4 regions of the Serratia rubidaea genome follow, and region 3 is predicted to be linked to each of the others. Evidence: predicted binding sites of a transcription regulator. Region 3 holds the regulator's gene; each other region holds the start of a gene.
The links. Region 3 encodes Fur, which represses iron uptake genes when iron is present. Its sites were predicted from a motif close to ATAATAATGAGAACNACTATCAA; they were not measured.
Positions count from the first base shown of each region.

Region 1 (5,215 bases), 1.2 Mb from region 3:
GCGGGTCGATGGTCACCAGGAACTTCAGCTTGGACAGCGAGGCAACGACCTTGTTTTTGTTCGGGAACGACGCCACCGGGTTAAAGCCCTGGCAGAAGTAGCCGTTGACCTTGCCCTGCGCCATCATTTCGAAGTACTGCAGCACGTCGTAGCCTTTATCCCACTTCGGCAGCCAGTCAAAGCCCCAGTCGTTCTCTTTCTGCGCCTTGTCGCCGTAGAAGCTCTTCATCAGGCTGACGAAGAATTTCGGGTAGTTGCTCCAGTAGTTGACCTGCCCCGGCAGCAGCGCCTTCGGCGTGTTGGCGTTCAGGTAGCCGTTCAGATCGGTTTGCTGTTCGGACGGCAGGGTCAGGTAGCCCGGCAGGCTCTGCGACAGCAGGCCCAGGTCGGTCAGCCCCTGAATGTTGGAGTGGCCGCGCAGCGCGTTGACGCCGCCGCCCGCCATGCCCATATTGCCGAGCAGCAGCTGGATCATCGCCATGGTGCGGATGTTCTGCGCACCGACCGAGTGCTGCGTCCAGCCCAGCGCATACAGGAACGATGCGGTGCGGTCGTGGGCGCTGGTTTCGGCGATGTATTCGCACACCTGCAGGAAGTCGGCCTTCGGCGTGCCGCAGATATTCTCCACCACGTCCGGCGTATAGCGGCTGACGTGCTCTTTCAGCATGTTCCACACGCAGCGCGGATCCTGCAGCGTAACGTCGCGCTTGGCGTAGCCGTTTTCGTCCAGCTGGTAGTTCCAGGTGGTTTTGTCGTACTTGTGGTTGTCGGCGTCGTAACCGCTGAACAGGCCGTCTTCAAAGGCAAAATCTTCCCGCACCAGCAGGCTGGCGTTGGTGTAGGCCTCGACGTACTCGCGGTTAATTTTGTTATTGGTGATCAGGTACAGCAGTACGCCCGACAGGAAAGCAATGTCGGTGCCGGAACGGATTGGCGTATAGAAATCCGCCACCGATGCCGTACGGGTAAAGCGCGGATCGATCACAATCAGCTTGGCTTTATTGTGAATTTTGGCTTCCATCGCCCAGCGGAACCCCACCGGATGCGCTTCTGCCGCATTGCCGCCCATCACGACGATCAAATTCGCGTTCTTAATATCCACCCAGTGGTTGGTCATCGCACCGCGACCAAATGTTGGAGCAAGACTTGCTACCGTTGGTCCGTGTCAGACGCGCGCCTGGTTGTCTACGGCCAGCATGCCGAGAGCGCGGGTGAATTTTTGCGTTAAATAGCCGGTTTCGTTACTGGCGCCTGACGCGCACAGCATGCCGGTGGACAGCCAGCGGTTAACGGTGGCGCCCTGTTCGTTGGTGGCGACGAAGTTGGCGTCGCGGTCCTCTTTCATCAGCTTGGCGATGCGGGTAAAGGCGTCGTCCCAGCTGAGGCGCTGCCATTTATCAGAGCCTGGCGCGCGGTATTCAGGGTACTGCAGACGGCCTTCGCTGTGGATGAAATCCACCAGGCCTGCGCCTTTCGGGCAAAGCGCGCCGCGGCTGACCGGATGATCCGGATCCCCTTCGATATGGAAAATGCTTTCTTTTGCGTTCTTGGCGCCGTCGCCAAGGCTGTACATCAACAACCCACAGCCGACGGAACAGTATGTACAGTTGTTACGGGTTTCACGGGCGCGCAGCAGTTTGTACTGCCGGGTTTCCGCTAACGCCGCTTCCGGGGTGAACCCCAGCGCGGCCACCGTCGTCCCTGCCATACCGCCAGCGCAGATCTTAAAGAACTGCCTTCTGCTGACCTGCATGGGGGGTCTCCTTCATCGCGTAGTCACATTGTTTCGAGTGCGCCTGCTTCACGCCGGGCGTGGAAGCGCTAATAATGATCGTTGTTATATTGGCAACGTTATCTACCCGTCATACTTCAGGCTGCAGGTGAACCGGCGGCGCTCAGTCACCCGCATCACTTACCGGGGACACCTTCTCCTGCCGCCTGCCTGCAACTCGAATTATTGAGGGTATAACCCCGTATAATACCATAGCGATACCGGGGTTGTTATAAAGCCGTGCTCTGTCAGTGAATAATATAGACACAATATGACACAAAAGTGAGACATTGATCACACTCATGGGTTGCGCAAAAACCGCACAAACCAAGGGGCATTGATAATCATTTTCAATATCATTTAATTAACTATAATGATCCGACTGCTTACGCGGTGCTTACATCCTTGCGCCGCCCTATCACACTGGAGACGATGATCATGAGTTATTCACTGCCATCACTGCCGTACGCCTATGACGCGCTGGAACCGCACTTTGACAAGCAGACGATGGAGATCCATCACACCAAACACCATCAGACCTACGTCAACAACGCCAACACCGTGCTGGAAGCCTACCCGGAACTGGCGTCGCTGAGCGTTGAAGAGCTGATCAAAGACCTGGATAAGGTTCCGGCCGACAAGCGCACCTTTATGCGCAACAACGCCGGCGGCCACGCCAACCACAGCTTCTTCTGGAAAAACCTGAAAACCGGCACCACCCTGTCCGGCGATCTGAAGGCCGCCATCGAGCGCGACTTCGGCAGCGTGGAGAAATTCCAGGAAGAGTTCGAGAAAGCCGCCGCTACCCGTTTCGGTTCCGGTTGGGCATGGCTGGTGCTGAAAGATGACGGCAAACTGGCCGTAGTCTCCACCGCCAACCAGGACAGCCCGCTGATGGGCGAAGCCGTTGCCGGCGCCTCCGGGTTCCCGCTGATCGGCCTGGACGTGTGGGAACACGCTTACTACCTGAAATATCAGAACAAACGCCCGGACTACATCAAAGCATTCTGGAACGTGGTGAACTGGGACGAAGCCGCCGCGCGCTTCGCCGCCAAGAAGTAATCCTTTCATCTCGTCATCATGCCCGCGTCCCGCGGGCATTTTTTGCTTAAAAAACCGCTAAAGTTTATCCCTGCAATGCCGATGGTTTTTCCCATCACATCGCTTAAAAAAGGGACAAACAATGGCGGTATTGCAAACACTGACGAGCCGATACACCCATCTTAGCGTAGGGAAAAAACTTACCCTCGGCTTCTTCCTGATGCTGCTGTTGGCGGCCATCATCGCCGGCGCCGGCGTCTACTACCTCAACATCATCAATGCCCGTTCCGAACGCATCAATTTCAGCGATCGGCTGAACTACGAGATCAATCAGGCAAACTACTACCGGGCGCTTTACGGCCAGGGCTACCGCACGGAGTTTTTGGAAAAACACCGGGTGCACGTCGAGAATGCCGCAAAGCTGGTGACGGACGGCCAGAAAATGGAGTGGGACCGGCTGAGTTACCAGCAGCTGCGCCAGCTGGTGAAAATGATCGATGAATACCAGCAGCAACAGCAGCAGCTGCTTGAGGCGATCGCCGCCAAAGACGCCATACGCAGCAGCTGGGGGATGGCGGAAGTCCTGGAAAACCTGCAGCAGGCTGAGCGCCAGTTGGGCGGCGGCGAATTACAGCTTCCGTTCATCCGGCTCCGACAAACGCTGACGCAAATCCGCTACGACGCCCGCGGCTTGCTGCTCAACCTCAACCATGAGGCCGAAGCGGCGCTGCTCACCGCAATCGCCAAAGCGCACGACAATACTCAGGCGCTGATCCAGCGTCTGCCGGAACAGCAAAAACCGCAGCTGCAGCCGCTGCTGAACGCAATAGACAGCTATCAGGCGCATATCAAAGCCTATATGCCTGCCTATGAGCGTGAACTGGCGATCAGCAAGGCCCAAGGGGATAATGCGCTCAAGATCGGCGCACTGGCCCGCATCTTCCTACAGGATGAATTAACCAACACCGAGGGCGATATCAGCAAAGCGCAGCTGGCCATGGGCCTGACCACGCTGATCGCCATTATCGTCGGGCTGCTGGTGTCATGGCGCATTACCCAGCAGATCACCCGGCCGCTGAACAATACGCTGGAGATTGCGCAACGCATCGCTACCGGCGATCTGCGCCGGGTGGATGTTCCCGAACGCCGCGACGAACTGGGCAAACTGCTGCAGGCGATGGCGACCATGAACCAGAACCTGCGCGATATGATTGAAAAAATCCAGCAGGGCGTCGGCCAGGTTTACACCGCCGCCGGTGAAATCTCCGCCGGCAATACCGATCTCTCCTCGCGCACCGAGCAACAGGCGGCGGCGGTGGAGGAAACCGCCGCCAGCATGGAGCAGCTGACCGCCACGGTGAAACAGAACGCGGACAACGCCCATCACGCCAACCAGCTGGCGTCGGACGCCTCCGATACCGCCCAGCAGGGCGGCAAGCTGGTGGGCAGCGTGGTCGCCACCATGCGCGATATCTCCAGCAGTTCGCAACGCATTGCCGAAATCACCACGCTGATCAACGGTATTGCCTTCCAGACCAATATCCTGGCGCTGAATGCCGCCGTTGAAGCGGCGCGCGCCGGCGAGCAGGGCCGCGGCTTCTCGGTGGTGGCCAGCGAAGTGCGCAGCCTGGCGCAGCGCTGCGCGCAGGCGGCCAAGGAGATCGAAGGGCTGATCGGCGAGTCGGTCAACCGCGTGCAGAGCGGCACCCGGCTGGTGGAGGAGACCGGCAGCACCATGGAGCAAATCGTGCAGGCCGTCGGCCACGTGCGCGATATCATGGCGGAGATCGCCTCCGCCTCCGACGAGCAGACGCGCGGCATCGACCAGATCGGCCACGCGATCGCCGAGATGGATCAGACCACGCAGCAAAACGCCGCCCTGGTGGAACAGTCCGCCGCCGCCGCCGACTCGCTGGAAGAGCAGGCGGAAATCCTGCAGCAAAGCGTGGCGGTGTTCCAGCTGGCGGACGCGTCGTCTCCCGGCGTTACGGCGACCGACGCGCCAACGCCGCGCCCGGCCAAGCCGGCGGTCCCCGCCCAGAACGAGCAGGATAACTGGACCACCTTCTAACCGCATCGCCGCCCCATTTTCGGGGCGGCGTCTCTGTTCCTTCCGGCTCACTCGGGCTATGCTAAGCCGTGTTCTGAGCCAGGAGGCCCCTATGCCCAACCCCGACGTCTATATCGGCCACATTCAGACCTATCCGGGCGGACGCCCGAGCGCGATCGCCAAACGGCAGGTCGACGGCGCTCTGCCGCTGACCCCGCTCGGCCTGGAGGGCGATCAGCAGGCGGAAAAAAGCTACCACGGCGGCCCCGATCGCGCGCTGTGCCATTACCCGATTGAACATTATGACCACTGGCGGCAGCAGTTTCCGGCGCAGGCCGAGCTGTTCAGCCCGC
Region 1 is NZ_CP065640.1:1,547,451-1,552,665, reverse strand. It holds gene fdnG (formate dehydrogenase-N subunit alpha) at 1-1,753, opposite strand, end outside; gene sodA (superoxide dismutase [Mn]) at 2,210-2,833, shown strand; gene I6G83_RS07180 (methyl-accepting chemotaxis protein) at 2,955-4,883, shown strand; gene yiiM (6-hydroxyaminopurine reductase) at 4,975-5,215, shown strand, end outside.
Region 1: sodA (superoxide dismutase [Mn]) is a predicted target of Fur. The motif match lies at 2,109-2,131, and genes of this name have one in related genera.

Region 2 (5,215 bases), 1.6 Mb from region 3:
CGAGCACGGTAAATTCAGCGCCATCGCCGATGTGTATAAAGACAAACAGTAATCTCTGATTAACCAGGGGCGCAGGCTGCGCCCCTGACGTTACGCCTTCAGTTGATAGACCACCGTGGTACAGGCTTTCCCTTCCGGGCAGCTTTTACAGGCGCCGCTCAGGCAGCCGCTGCCATCCACAATGCGGCGTTCCGCTTTCCCCAATGCAATCAGACGATCCAGCATGGCCTGCACCAGCGGCAGCGGTGCGTTCAGCTGCCGGCTGAGCTGCTGCGCCTGGGCGCTGCCGCAGAGCGCCAGCGCGTCGCGCACTTGCAGCAGGCTGGCCATCAGTGGCATGCCTTCTGTGAAGACTGGCAGCAGTCGCCTGCCGCAGCGCCGCTGCGCAGCCGTACGGTCACGCGGCTGCGGGCCTTGCGCAGGCCGATCAGCACCAGCAGGTTGACCACCACCACCGCCGCGATGCACAGCAGGCTGTACTGCGGGTGCTGGCTGAAGGTGGCAAACTGGTAAAACAGCGTCGCCAGCGAATAGGCGATGTTCAACCCCCACAGAATGGAGAAGGTCATCCAGCCGCGGCTGGATTCACGGGCGATGGCCCCCATCACCGAGACGCACGGCACGTACAACAGCACAAAGATCAGGTAGCTGTAGGCGGAAACCGGCGTGCCGAACTTACTGCTCATGGTGCCCATTGAACTGACGCCCATTTCACCGTCGCCCTTGCTGGCCTCGATCGGGTTGGAGAGCACGCTGAGGCTGAAGGTGTCTTTCAGCCCCTGCCAGGTTTCCTGCAGCGCCGCTTGCAGCTCATCCAGCAGGTTGAAGCTTTCGGCGTCAAATTCCTGGCTGGTAATGTGTTCGGCGGTGTACAGCGTGTTCAGCGTCCCTACCACCACCTCTTTGGCCATCGCGCCGGTCACCAGCCCGACGGTAGCCTGCCAGTTGTCGCTGTGCACGCCCATCGGCTGCAGCAGCGGCGTCAGCACCTTGGAGACTGAGGCCAGCGCGGAATCATTGATGCTGTCCACCGGCTTGCCGCTGAAGGAGAAGCTGTTCAGGCCGCCGATAAAAATGCTGGCGATGACGATCACCTTCCCGGCGCGCAGTACGAAGCCTTTCAGCCGCTGCCAGGTTTGCAGCAGCAGGCTTTTCAGGTGCGGCACGTGATACACCGGCAGCTCCATCACGAACGGCGAGGCTTCGCCGCGCATGATGGTGTATTTCAGCACCAGGCCGGTGAGGATCGCCACCAGGATACCCAGCAGATACAGGGAGAACACCACGCCGGCGCCGTGCTGGCCGAAGAACGCCGCGGCGAACACGGCAAAGATCGCCAGCCGGGCGCCGCAGGACATAAACGGCGCCATCATGATGGTAATCAGCCTTTCGCGCTGCGCGTCCAGGGTGCGGGTGCCCATAATCGACGGTACGTTGCAGCCAAACCCGACGATCAGCGGCACAAAGGATTTGCCCGGCAGCCCCAACGCCTGCATCAGCCGGTCCATCACGAACGCGGCGCGCGCCATATAGCCTGAATCCTCAAGGAATGACAGGAACAGGTACATCATGCCGATCTGCGGCACCAGCGGCAGCACGGTGTTGATACCGCCGCCGACGCCCTGCGCCAGAAAGACCGTCAGCCACTCCGGGGCGTGCAGGGTATAGCCGAGCCATTGAATGCCCTGAATAAACAGGGCGGCCGAGCCGAGATCGAAAATCGGCTGCAGCGCGCCGCCGATATTGATGGCCAGCAGAAACATCAGGTACATCACCAGCAGAAAAATCGGCACGCCCAGCCAGCGGTTGAGGATCACCTTATCCAGCAGGTCGGTCAGCCGGTTTGGCCGCGCCTGCTGCGAATTGCTGACGCTATCGCAGATGGCGGCGATGGACTGGTAGCGCGCATCGGCAATCACCAGCGCCGGGTCTTCCTGCTGTTGCCGCTCCAGCGACTGCCGGGCCGCCGGCAGCAGCGCGGCGGCGTCGCCCGCCAACTGGTGGCTGTAAATATCGCCCTCCAGCATCTGCAGCGCCAGCCAGCGGCGCTGGCCGTCCGGCAGCGTCTCGGGCATCGCGGCGCTGAGCGCGTCGACTTCCTGCAGCAGCAGCGGCGGATAGTTGACCAGCGCGGTGAGCTGGTTGCACTGGTGATTGTCGATCATCTGCTTGAGCACGCCGATGCCGTCGGCTTTGGTCGAGACCATCGGCACCACCGGGCAGCCGAGGCGCGCCGACAGGGCGGCGACGTCGATGGCGATCTGCTGGCTGCGGGCGATATCCAGCATGTTCAGCGCCAGAATGCAGGGAATGCCCAGCTCCAGCAGCTGCAGCGTCAGGTAGAGGTTGCGTTCAAGGTTGGAGGCGTCGACCACGTTGATCAGCAGGTCGGCGTCGCCGCTGAGAATGTAATGGCAGGCGATCTGCTCATCCAGCGAGGTCTGTTCGGAGATGGTGGTCAGCGAGTAAGTACCGGGCAGATCGACCAGCGTTACCTGCGACTGCGGCGTGGCGAACTGGCCTTCCTTACGCTCCACCGTCACCCCCGCCCAGTTGCCGACCCGCTGACGGGCGCCGGTAAGCTGATTAAACAGCGTGGTTTTCCCTGAATTCGGATTGCCGATTAGGCCAATGGTGAGTTTTTTCATCGTTATTTTCATGCCGCATAAGAGTGTCGACGACGGCCCGGCGTTACGGCTGTGCTTCAAGCGCCAGCAGGGCGAGATCTTTTTTGCGCAATACCAGGCTGACGCGCCGGGTTTTGATTTCTATAGGGTCGCCGAGCGGGGCCACGCGAATCACGTCGAACGACGAACCGGGCAACATGCCGAGCGATAACAGTTTTTGTCGATAGGCCGGGCTGATTTCAGGAGAAAAACCGGCGATCTTATAAGAGCGTTTGGGCTGTAGATGCATATGACCTGCTTGATTTTTCTGGACGCGTAGGGCGTGACGCCAACGCGTCGGAATCGTATGCGGCGGCTGCCGATACTGCTTCAGGTCGCTGCCGACAAGGGATAAACACGTACAAGAATAATAGTGAGAATCATTCTCTAATTCAATTCGAATTGTGTGGATATTGGTAACGATTCGTTATCGGCCGCCTGCGCGATGCCGTACTTGTATCACTCAGCCAACGGCGCGGCAAATGAGGAGAATTCGTTAAATTTATTAAATAGTGGCGTCTGTTTTTTCTTATTTGAGAACGGCGTGATCCTGGCCGGCAGATATTCCGCTGCTTTTGCTACATCGGTGAAATTATTATTAACACGGACCGACGTCACCCGCGCGGCTAACGCCTTGTACCAGGGCGAAAATAAGCATTATGAAAGAGAAATGTTAATAAAAGTGTGAATAAGAACGCGTTGCGTTGCGCAAAGAAGCGAAAGAGAGCGGCCGGCAGCAAGCGGTGAAAAAATAGCGCCGGGGTTGCGGCAGGTCAAAAAAATGCGGATTTAAAACAGGCGGAGCCGGGCGGCTCCGCCTGAGAGCTTGCGACGGTTAGCGTTTTTTGCCGAAGGCCGCCGCCAGCGCATCGCCCATGGCGCTGTTGCCGGCCGGGGCGTTGTTGCGCGCTTTCGGACGCTGAGCCTGCTGGCGCGATGCGTTATCGCGATCGCGCGCCGGCGCGGAACCGCCGCGGCGCGGCGAACCTTCCCCCGGCTGCTCGTCCAGACGCATGCTCAGCGCAATGCGCTTACGCTGCAGATCCACTTCCATCACCTTCACCTTGACGATATCGCCGGCTTTCACCACGGTATGCGGATCTTCGACGAACTTGTCGGCCAGTGAAGAGATATGCACCAGACCATCCTGATGGACGCCGATATCGACGAAGGCGCCAAAGTTGGTCACGTTGGTTACCGAGCCTTCCAGGATCATCCCCGGCTGCAGGTCGTTCAGCGTTTCCACACCGTCGGCGAAGGTGGCGGTTTTGAACTCGGGACGCGGATCGCGGCCCGGTTTCTCCAGCTCTTTCAGAATGTCGGTCACGGTCGGCACGCCGAACTGCTCGTCGGTAAAGTCGCTGGCCTTCAGGCCGCGCACCGCGCTCGGGTTGCCCATCAGATCCTGCAGCGCCTGCTGGGTGGCGGCCAGAATGCGCTCTACCACCGGATAGGTTTCCGGGTGTACGGTCGAGGCGTCCAGCGGGTTGTCGCCGTGGTTGATGCGCAGGAAGCCGGCGCACTGTTCAAAGGCTTTCGGCCCCAGGCGGCTGACTTTCAGCAGCTGCGCGCGGTTGTTGAAGCGGCCGTTTTCATCACGCCAGTTAACGATGTTCTGCGCCATGATGCGCGTCAGGCCGGCGACGCGGGTCAGCAGCGGCACCGAGGCGGTGTTCAGGTCGACGCCGACGGCGTTTACGCAGTCCTCAACCACCGAGTCCAGCTTCTTCGCCAGCTGGCTTTGGCTGACGTCGTGCTGATACTGACCGACGCCGATGGATTTCGGCTCGATCTTCACCAGTTCCGCCAGCGGATCCTGCAGACGACGGGCGATGGACACCGCGCCGCGCAGCGACACGTCGAGGTTCGGGAACTCCAGCGCCGCCAGTTCGGACGCGGAGTAGACCGATGCGCCGGCCTCGCTGACGATTACCTTCTGCGCCTTGACCGCCGGGAACTGTTTTTGCAGTTCGGCGAAGAAGCGCTCGGTTTCACGGGAGGCGGTGCCGTTGCCGATCGCCACCAGTTCGACGTTATGTTTGGTGCACAGCGCGGCGACTGCGGCGGCGGCCTTGGCGGCCTGACCGGTGTGCGGGTAAACGGTATCGGTGGCCACCAGTTTGCCGGTGGCGTCGACCACCGCCACTTTCACCCCGGTGCGCAGGCCCGGATCGAGCCCCATGGTGGCGCGCATGCCGGCCGGCGCCGCCATCAGCAGATCGTGCAGGTTGCGGGCAAACACGTTGATGGCTTCATCTTCGGCGCGTTCGCGCACCGTGCCCATCAGTTCGGTTTCCAGGTGCAGCAGCACCTTGATGCGCCAGGTCCAGTTGACCACCGCTTTGCGCCAGGCGTCCGCCGGCGCGTTGTTCAGCCGCAGGTCCAGGTGGCTGATGATGATCTGTTCCGCCTGGCTTTCACGCGGCGCTTCGTCGAACTGCGGGTCGGCATTCAGCGACAGCTGCAGGATGCCTTCGTTGCGGCCGCGGAACATCGCCAGCGCGCGGTGCGATGGCACCTGGGCGATAGGTTCGTGATGGTCGAAGTAG
Region 2 is NZ_CP065640.1:1,194,604-1,199,818, reverse strand. It holds gene I6G83_RS05620 (YdgH/BhsA/McbA-like domain containing protein) at 1-52, shown strand, start outside; gene I6G83_RS05615 (FeoC-like transcriptional regulator) at 91-330, opposite strand; gene feoB (Fe(2+) transporter permease subunit FeoB) at 330-2,648, opposite strand; gene feoA (ferrous iron transporter A) at 2,692-2,916, opposite strand; gene I6G83_RS05600 (hypothetical protein) at 3,073-3,354, shown strand; gene I6G83_RS05595 (Tex family protein) at 3,502-5,215, opposite strand, start outside.
Region 2: feoA (ferrous iron transporter A) is a predicted target of Fur. The motif match lies at 3,034-3,056, and genes of this name have one in related genera.

Region 3 (5,215 bases):
CGAGCCGCCACCATGACGACATCTTCGCCGCCCTGACGGCGGTCAGCGACGCCGGCCTTACCCAGCGCCAGCAGGCGGCGCAGCTGATGCGCGACTATCTGGATGAAGAAGGGGTCATTCAGTTCCTGCTGAAATCCTTTCACCAGGGAGAGTGGCGCTTCAACCTGCCGGTGCTGATCGCCAACTACGCGGCGATTATCGGCTGGCGCGAAGTGCCCGCCTGGCCCCACCCAACGCTGTTTATCCGCGGCGGGCTGTCAGAGTACGTGCAAAACAGCTATCGCGACGCCATCGCGCGCCAGTTTCCGCAGGCGCGCGCCTACGAGGTGGCCGGCACCGGACACTGGGTGCATGCGGAAAAACCGCAGGCGGTGCTGCGCGCCATTCACCGCTTTTTGGGCCAGCCCTGAACGCAGGTGGCGAAAAAACGCGCTAAAGATAACGGCTTAGCGCGTTTGCGCCTCAGTTAGGCATTGTCGTTGCGACGCCTGCTGGGGTAAGATGGCGCGCTATAATTTTTGCCGCCATCCCCAGCGTGCTGTCCGGCGCCAGATTGGGGGCAAAGTTGGCTTAGGTTGTAACGACCTGAACGGTATTAACCACAGCGTCCGGAAAGCAGACCATCGCTTTTTGATGCTAATTCCCTTGCAGTACCGCTACCTATGGCAAAAGAACAAACGGATCGCACGACGCTGGATCTGTTCGCAGATGAACGCCGTCCGGGGCGCCCGAAAACCAACCCGTTATCCCGTGATGAACAGCTTAGAATCAATAAGCGTAATCAGTTACGGCGCGATAAAGTCCGCGGGTTACGGCGTGTGGAACTGAAAATCAACGCGGAAGCGGTGGAAGCGCTGAACAGGCTGGCCGAACAGCGCAACATCAGCCGCAGCGAACTGATCGAGCAAATGCTGCTGGCGCAGCTGGCGGACGAACAGCCGTCGCAATAATAACGTGCGGCAGCCGCACACGGCGTAAGGCGATGCCCGCTTAACGCCGCCTTACTTTCCGGCATCGCATGAACGCGATAAAACCCCGGAGCAAATTTCTGGCATGATAGGCGTTTACCGGTGGGACCCAGGTCTTTACCAAGACGCTACTTTACAACGATACCGATGCGATCAGCAGGCGAAACGTATTGTAATTTATTGAATTAAAAGGTTATACGCAATATGGCTAACGTAGGCATTTTCTTTGGCAGCGACACGGGCAATACCGAAAACATTGCCAAGATGATTCAAAAGCTCCTTCGCAAAGACTTCGGCGATGATGTTGCTGAGATTCACGACATCGCCAAAAGCAGCAAAGAAGATCTGGACGCATTCGACATTTTGCTGCTGGGCATCCCGACCTGGTACTACGGTGAAGCACAATGTGACTGGGACGACTTTTTCCCGACGCTGGAAGAAATAGACTTCAACGGTAAGCTGGTTGCGCTGTTCGGCTGCGGCGATCAGGAAGACTATGCCGAGTACTTCTGCGACGCGATGGGCACCATCCGCGATATTATCGAACCGCGCGGCGCCGCTATCGTCGGCCACTGGCCAACCAAAGGCTACCATTTCGAAGCCTCCAAGGGTCTGGCGGACGACGACAACTTTATCGGTTTGGCCATTGATGAAGACCGCCAGCCGGAACTGACCAACGAACGCGTAGAAGCCTGGGTCAAACAGATCGTCGCAGAGCTGAGCCTGGCCGATATCATCGGCTGATATTATGCTCCGCAATGCTGCGAGACGGCTCCCGCTGACCGGCGGGGCCGTTATCGGCATCACGGATTGAAGCAATAGAAGCTACATATTAGTAACTTCCCTCCCCGTCACGGTAGACTCTGGCCCCGGTTTATCCCATTCATCAAGATGTTGCACGCGCAACATGTAACGGCGCAATAGACTTTTGTTAACAACCGGCGGTTTCCATTTAGGTCAACCGGTTCTATAATGAGTCGCTATTAACGCTTTGTGCCGACCGATGCCACAGGCAACAATGCCTCAACTGATTAGCATAGTAACAGGACTGAATCCGCATGACTGACAACAACACCGCATTGAAGAAGGCCGGCTTAAAAGTCACGCTTCCGCGACTCAAAATCCTGGAAGTGCTGCAAGATCCGGCTTGCCATCATGTCAGTGCGGAAGATTTGTATAAGAAACTGATCGACATGGGCGAAGAGATTGGTCTGGCGACGGTTTACCGCGTACTGAACCAGTTTGACGACGCCGGTATCGTTACCCGTCACAACTTCGAAGGCGGCAAGTCCGTATTTGAGCTGACCCAACAGCATCACCACGATCACCTGATCTGCCTGGACTGCGGCAAAGTGATCGAGTTCAGCGATGAGTCCATCGAAGCGCGTCAGCGTGATATCGCCAAACAGCACGGCATCAAGCTCACCAACCACAGCCTGTACCTGTATGGCCACTGCACCAGCGGTGACTGCCGTGAAAACGATACGCTGCATAACAAGAAATAAAGCTGGCCTGCCAGCGTAAATCAGGAACCGCCGCACGGCGGTTTTTTTATGCCTGTCGATCGAGGAGCCGCTGCGGCGCCCGCCGTTATAGCGATGGGCGCCGCAGACGTTTGGCTTAGGCCGTTACCGGCTCCGCGCGGCTGAAGCGCTTGCCGTCCGGGCTTGCCGAACGCACCTGCACCTCGCCCTGCACCGCCGGTCTGGCGGCGTCATCATAGCGCTGCCAGCTCTGACCGCCGTCGGTCGAATACTCGATGGTCAGGCCCGGCAGTGCAATATTGGCCTCCAGCCTGCCGCCGTCAATGCGTGCGCCCGGCACCGGCAGGCGATAGCGGATACCGCCCGCATCCAGCTTGGCCAGTTCACGCTGCCCCAGGATATTGGCAAAAACCTGCCACTCCTGCGCCAGCTTTTTGCCGTCGACAAAGCGGGTTTCCCCACCCTTGTACTCGCGGCCCGCCTGATAGTCCAGCTCCCAGTCGGCGCGGTGCCAGGCGCGCTCGGCCACCGACAGCGCACGTGGGAAGATCATATACTCCATCTGCGGATCGGTTCGCACCACCTCGCTCCACAGCTGGGCGGACAGACCGTGCGCCCCCGGCCACGGCTTGTCGCTCTTGGCGCTGAACGCGTTGCCGTCACGGTCGACCGAGGTTTCGGCATTCTGCGGCATATTGTCCGGAGCAAAGCTGAAAATCTTGCGCTCGTCGCTGAAGCGGGTGCCCCAGTAATAGCCGCTGTCGTTCGGGTTCACTTCATACGGGAAGTCCAGATAGACATAGTCCGGGTTGGAGACCACCACTTCATAACCCTTGTTGGCCCAGTCGTTCACCGAGTCAAAACCGCCCCAGTACAGGGTATCCCAGAAGTTGACGCCCACACGCGAAGTGGCGAACGCTTTGGCGTCCTTGGCGTCTTTCAGGCCATCCTGCCAGGCCTGCATCCGATCGATACCGTGCGCCTTCACCAGCTTGCTGACCTCCTGGCCGAAGTAGCTCGGCAGATGTTCCATATCCGCCACTTTACCGCTGTCGATCAGCCGCTGGCAGGCCTGCGACTTCGCCCATGGCTTATCTTCCTTGCTCAGATCGAGCATCCCCTTGCCCGCCTCCGGTTTCTTCACGTCGGTGTAGCCGGCCCCCAGACGGATGTTTTTCGCCTCATCGCCACCAAAGTGCCAGGTGCCGATCGGCTGCCCCGCCTCCTGATGCATTTTGACCAGTTCCCCCATCACTTTGTCGACAAAGCGGGTGGAGGAGTCCAGGCACGGGTTCAGGTAGCTCTGACGGTTAAAGAACTGTACCGAGGTGGTGTTCGAGGTATCGGTCGGGTCGACCAGCCGGTACGCCTCCGCCTCCTGCTGCTTGCCCTGCGCCATCAGTTTCTGGTAGCGCGCCTCCATGGAAACCACCGCCGCGCGGGCGTGCGCCGGCATGTCGATTTCCGGGATCACCTCAATATGTCGCGCCTGCGCATACTTGAGAATGTCGATGTAATCCTGACGCGAGAAGAAACCGCCGTAGACATCCGGCCCCTGACCGTACTGCGGCAGCAGACAGGTGGTTTCGCTCAGGTCATGGCAGCGCTGCGCACCGACGTCCGTCAACTCCGGCAGGCCGGGGATTTCAATACGCCAGCCCTCATCATCGGTCAGGTGGAAATGGAATTTATTCAGCTTATAGGCCGCCATCTGATCCAGCAGGCGCAGCACGGCGTCCTTATGGTGGAAATTGCGCGCCACGTCGAGGAACAGCCCGCGGTAGGCAAAGCGCGGCGCGTCGCTCGCCTCCAGCGCGGCAATCTTCTTCTCGCCATTCAGCGGAATCAGCGACAAAATGGACTGCAGACCGTAGAACACCCCGCTCTGGTCAAAGCCGGTAATCCGCGCTTCCTTCTCGCCCAGCGTCAATTTATAGGCGCCGGATTGCGCCATCTCGCCGCTAAACGATGCCGGTCTGATCTCGGTGACGATCGGGTAGCCCGTCGCCGCACTCGCGACGCCAAGCTGCTTAAAGCGCTCGCGCACCACCTCCGCTGACGCCTGATCCAGCGCGTCGAGGTTCAGCGCCACGCCGTTGCCAAGATCGATATCCTGCGCATGGATCTGTACCGACATCGGCGTCGGGATAATCTGGCCGCGCAGTGAAGCGGCCGGCAACGTCTGCACATCCGCGTTGCGCGTAAAGCGCGAGGCCGGCGTCATCAGCACGTTGTTATCGTCTTTGGTGCGCTTCCACTGGTCGTCGCCAAACGGCGCCACAAACCGATCCAGATCTTCGCTATCGGTATTGACCAGCACCTGCGGTTTGGCATCACCGGCGGTGGCATACCAGCGCGGCAGGAAATCGGTCTTAAACAGCTGCCAGTACTCCGCCACAATGGGAATTTCCACCGCCTGGTTGGCCGGGAAGCCCCGGAACGCTGCGGTCGGCTCCAGCTTATACAGATCGCCGGTCAGGTGAGTGATGCGGAACTGCTTATTGCCCACTTCCAGCGTCTGACGCGGGCTGTGGAAATAGATGGCCCAGTCTTTGGCGGTAATCGCCTGGCCGTCGTTGGCCAGCGTGATCAGCACCTTGTTGCAGGCCGCCCAGTCGGCGCCCAGTCTGGCGCAGTCCACGCCGCTGTCGGCGGCGCGGTTATCCAACATTTTGATATTCAGCTTCAGCTGGCTGAGGCGCTCCACCAGCGGCTGATCCGCCATGGCGCTGCCGGCCGCGCCGAACATGCCGGCGGTCGCCG
Region 3 is NZ_CP065640.1:2,747,690-2,752,904, reverse strand. It holds gene ybfF (esterase) at 1-410, shown strand, start outside; gene ybfE (LexA regulated protein) at 663-950, shown strand; gene fldA (flavodoxin FldA) at 1,173-1,712, shown strand; gene fur (ferric iron uptake transcriptional regulator) at 2,027-2,473, shown strand; gene I6G83_RS12825 (beta-N-acetylhexosaminidase) at 2,589-5,215, opposite strand, start outside.

Region 4 (5,215 bases), 970 kb from region 3:
GCGGTCAGGCGCGCGCCGGTAAAGTGCGCGTGCTCATTCAGACTGACGTAATGTTCGATCACCTCCGCCTGCGCGCCGGCCGCCACCTCCAGGTGGTGGCGATGGTGCACGCTGTTGATCTCGCCGGCGCCGCTGCGCCCGCTGCTGATATGCAGCAGATAGAGCGGACGGGCGGCCACTTTGCCGGCCGGCAGGCGAATCAGGCTGCTTTCCGGCGCCAGGCTCTCGGTCAGGTGCAGGAAGATCTCCGGCTGAATCGGCTCCGGCAGCTGATACCCGGTCAGTTCCAGCTGGTAGTCGCCGAGATCGGCGTCGCTCAGATCCGCCTGATAGCGGCCGTCGACAAACACCAGCCGGTAGGCGTCGAGGGGCAGCGCCAGCTCGGCGCAGCGCTCGGCGCTCACCGCCGCCGGCTGCGGCGCATGGAACTGCTGCTCCAGCAGGCCGTCCAGCGGCGTATATTTCCAGTTTTCATGTTTGCGCGTCGGCCAGCCCAGCCGCAGCGCCTGCTGCCAGTTGGTCAGGGCATGCGGGGAGTGCTCACCGCCCTGCGCCTCAAACAGGCTGTAGAGCTGTTGCAGCGCGCGTGAATTATTGTTGGTCGGCAAGCCAGCCATAGCCCTGCTCCTCCAACTGTTTCACCAGAGAGAAATCACCGGATTTCACGATGCGCCCCTGGGAAAGTACGTGGACGTAATCCGGTTTGATGTAATCCAGAATACGCTGATAGTGGGTGACGATAATAAAGGCGCGCTTGCCGTCGCGCAGCGAGTTCACGCCGTTGGCGACGATTTTCAGCGCGTCGATGTCCAGCCCGGAATCGGTCTCATCCAGAATGCACAAATCCGGCTCCAGCGCGGCCATCTGCAGAATATCGTTACGCTTCTTCTCACCGCCGGAGAAACCGACGTTCACCGAGCGGCTCAGCAGGTCGGCCGGCATATCCAGCAGCGCGATCTTCTCTTCGATAAAATCGGCGAAGTCGAAACGGTCCAGCGCCTCCAGGCCGCGGTATTTGCGCACCGCATTGACCGAGGTCTGCAAAAAGAAATGGTTGCTGACGCCGGGGATCTCCACCGGGTATTGGAAGGCGAGAAAGACCCCTTCGCCGGCGCGATCTTCCGGATCCAGCTCCAGCAGGTCCTTGCCCTTAAAGGTGACGCTGCCGCCGCTGACCTCATACTCTTCACGCCCGGCCAGCGTCGCGGACAAGGTGCTCTTGCCGGAGCCGTTCGGCCCCATGATGGCATGCACTTCGCCCGGTTTAATCTCCAGACTCAGTCCTTTCAGGATCTCATTGTCTTCCGCGCTGACGCGTAAATCTTTAATACTTAACATGCTGTATCCTCAGGTGGCGTTGTCACGCCCAAAATCTTGTCGCTGCCGCCAAACCGGCAGGGTTAACCGACGCTGTGCTCCAGGCTGATGGCCAGCAGCTTTTGCGCTTCCACCGCGAATTCCAGCGGCAGTTCGGAGAAAACGTCCTTACAGAAACCGTTGACGATCATCGAGATGGCGTCATCTTCGCTGATACCGCGCTGCAGGCAGTAGAACAGCTGGTCATCACCGATTTTCGAGGTGGTGGCTTCGTGCTCCAGCTGCGCGCTGTTGTTGCGCGCCTCGACGTACGGGAAGGTGTGCGCCCCGCTGTCCGGGCCGATCAGCATCGAATCGCACTGGGTGAAGTTACGCGCGTTTTCCGCCCCCGGCAGGATTTTCACCAGTCCGCGGTAGGTATTCTGGCTGTGGCCGGCGGAGATGCCCTTGGCAATAATGGTCGATTTGGTGTTTTTGCCGATATGGATCATCTTGGTGCCGGTATCCGCCTGCTGATGGCCGCTGGTCAGCGCCACCGAGAAGAATTCGCCGATCGAATTGTCCCCCTGCAGGATGACGCTGGGGTATTTCCAGGTAATGGCCGAACCGGTTTCCGACTGGGTCCAGGACATTTTGGAATTAGCGCCTTCACACAGCGCGCGCTTGGTGACGAAGTTCAGGATGCCGCCTTTGCTTTCGCCGCCGGCGAACCAGTTCTGCACCGTCGAGTACTTCACCTCGGCGTCTTTATGCAGGATCACCTCCACCACCGCCGCGTGCAGCTGGTAGCTGTCGCGCACCGGCGCGGAGCAGCCCTCGATATAGCTGACGTAGCTGCCCTCATCGGCAATCAGAATGGTGCGTTCAAACTGGCCGGTTTTCGCCGCGTTGATGCGGAAATAGGTGGACAGCTCCATCGGGCAGCGCACGCCTTTCGGCACATAGACGAAGGTGCCGTCGGAGGCCACCGCGGCGTTCAGCGCCGCATAGAAGTTATCGTTAGACGGCACCACCCGGCCGAGGTACTGACGCACCAGCTCCGGATGTTCCTGAATCGCTTCGCCGAACGAGCAGAAGATCACCCCGCTCTCCGCCAGTTTCTCCCGGTAGGTGGTGGCGACGGACACCGAGTCGAAAATGGCGTCCACCGCCACTTCACTGCCCTCGCGCACCGGCACGCCCAGCTGTTCGAACGCCTGCTCCACTTCGCTGGTCAGGTAGCCGTTGTCGTTCAGCGCGGCGCCCGCCTGCTGCTCGGCCCCCGGCTGGGAGCCGCAGGCGTCGTCGCAGCTGCCGCAGGACGGCGCCGAGTAATAGCTGTAATCCTGATAGTTCAGTTTGTCGTAGTTGGCCTTCAGCCAGTGCGGCTCTTCCATCTGCAGCCAGGCGCGGTAGGCCTCGAGGCGGAACTCCAGCATCCACGCCGGTTCGTTGCGCTTGGCCGAAATCGCCCGCACCACCTCTTCGTTAATGCCTTTGGCAAGCTCATCGGTCTGCAGCTGGGTAAAGAAGCCTTCCTTATAGCGTCCCTCGCTGACCCAGGCCTGCACGTTATCAGGAACTTCTACATTTACATTGCTTCGTGTCATGGCGATCACATCACTCAAACGCCAAAGCTCTCGCCGCACCCGCAGGCGTGCTGAGCTTTGGGGTTATTGAACTTAAATATCTGATTCAGCCCTTCGCGGACGAAATCCACCGTGGTGCCGTCGATAAACGGCATCGCTTTAAGCGGCACGTACAGTCTGGCGCCGTCGCGCTCAAACAGCAGATCGTCGTCGGCCGGCTCGCGGGTCAGATCCAGCACGTAGCCGAAGCCGGCGCAGCCGGACTGTTTTACGCTCAGCTGCAGCCCTTTAACCTGCGGGTCCTGCTGCATCAGCTTGATAATTTGCTGCACGGCGCTGTCGCTGAGCGAAATGCCCTGCCAGGTCTGCTCGTCCAGCGAAAAAGTGCCAACATTTTCTGTTTGCATATGACCTACCTCTTACTGGTCTCTGACGAGACGCATCATCCTCTTCCCGTCGTGTTACACGCGACGCGCGCACGCTGCGCGGGATATCTGCCAGCCATGTTAGTGATAATGATTATCACTTCAACCGTTGGTTTTGCAGGGGTATCGCCCCAGCGCACCAATTTTCCCTCTTCCGGCCGGCAAGCTACGCGGACACCTGCCGCCACCACGGCCGACCTTCGGCGCAAGCTCATCGCTAATCAACTGAATAACATAAACTTTATTTACCCCTACGCCGCCTGACGCGCTGTCCCGTTTTGCTGCCGTGCGCGTCCTGGGACGCTGCCTTAAACATTCATAGAAAATACCTATTTCTGCGTGCTGTCTGGTTTAAAAATGCCCTCGCACGCCAAAACGCCACCGGCATCACGCCGGCGGTAAATTTCCCTTACAGGTTAAAGTTTAGTCGCTCACGGACAAATGGATCGTCGTGCCCTGAGTGCCGGCGCAGGAAAAAAATTTATCACGGATGATTGATCGCCGCCGCGGCTGCAAATATGATAATGATTATCATTTACTTTATCAGGCGTAGGCGAATGAATATCTCGATGAATGCATGGCTGCTGGGCAAGATTGATGACTACAAATTCAGTATCCGCGACGCCACGGTGGATTTCTATATGGCGGAAGCAGCGCTCAAGCGGCCGACGTGCAACGTCGACCACCTGAAGCGTTATAACAGCGTCTGTCTGAATATGGCCAATCTGTGTCTGGAAAACGGCGATGACGACAGCTACCTGCACGCCCTCAGCAAGCTGCATAACCGGCTGATCGTCGAGATCAACAACCCGCAGCGCTGTCAGCTGTTTCGGGTGCAGAGCTACCATTTTGCGCGCCATACCCTGACGCTGATCTGTCAGAAATACGCGATGGAGGGAACCTGGGAAAAGGCCAACGCCTATCAGAAGGACTTCGTCAAACGCGTGCCCTTTCAGCTGTAAGGGCGCGGCATAAGGCCCGGCGCTGACGCCGGGCCGTGACGTGTTATTCAATCACCGCCGTAGTCAGGCGGGAGATACAGCACAGCTTGTCGCGCTTGTCGAAAATCTCGATCTGCCAGACCTGATTGCGCCGCCCGGCGTGCAGCGCGCGGCAGACGCCGCGCACCCGGCCGTCGAACGCCGGCCGCAGGTGGTTGGCGTTGATCTCCACCCCTACCACCTGCTGGTCGCCGGTGGTGCACAGGTAGCCGGCCATCGAACCCAGCGACTCCGCCAGCACCACCGACGCGCCGCCGTGCAGCAGGCCGAACGGCTGCGTGGTGCGCGGGTCCACCGGCATGGTGGCTTCCAGAAAATCATCGCCGATGTGGGTAAATTCAATCCCCACATGGCCCACCATGCAGCCCTCACCGGAACGGTTTAACTGTTCCAGCGTTGTCTCTCGTTTCCACAGCTTCACGCAATCATCTCCAGCAGCGCCTGTAATGGATGCCGCACGCCGTTGCCCTCAATCCGTTTGACCTGGCTGCGGCAGGAATAGCCGGTAGCCAGGCAACGTTGACGCGGCAACCGCTGCAGCGCCTGGTGCCATGATAACTCATAAATCCCGAGCGAATTTTGCAGGTTCTTGCTTTCATGGCCGTAGGTGCCGGCCATGCCGCAACAGCCCACGCTGACGTTTTCCAATTTGGCGCCGAAGCGGGCGAAGATCGACGCCCACTGCTGGCTGCTGGCCGGCAGCGCGGTAGTCTCGGTGCAGTGGCCGAACAGATACCAGGCTTCGCCGGTCGCCGGCTGCTCGGCCCGCTCCGCCAGCAGCGTCTGCAGCCATTCATGCACCAGCTGTACGCGGAAGTCGCCGCGCGACTCGCCGAGGATCTCCTGGTACTCATCGCGGTAACACAGCACCAGCGCCGGATCGACCCCGACCAGCGGCATGCCC
Region 4 is NZ_CP065640.1:3,720,383-3,725,597, reverse strand. It holds gene sufD (Fe-S cluster assembly protein SufD) at 1-617, opposite strand, end outside; gene sufC (Fe-S cluster assembly ATPase SufC) at 592-1,338, opposite strand; gene sufB (Fe-S cluster assembly protein SufB) at 1,401-2,906, opposite strand; gene sufA (Fe-S cluster assembly scaffold SufA) at 2,921-3,292, opposite strand; gene I6G83_RS17435 (hypothetical protein) at 3,868-4,272, shown strand; gene menI (1,4-dihydroxy-2-naphthoyl-CoA hydrolase) at 4,316-4,732, opposite strand; gene ydiJ (D-2-hydroxyglutarate dehydrogenase YdiJ) at 4,729-5,215, opposite strand, start outside.
Region 4: sufA (Fe-S cluster assembly scaffold SufA) is a predicted target of Fur. The motif match lies at 3,389-3,411, and genes of this name have one in related genera.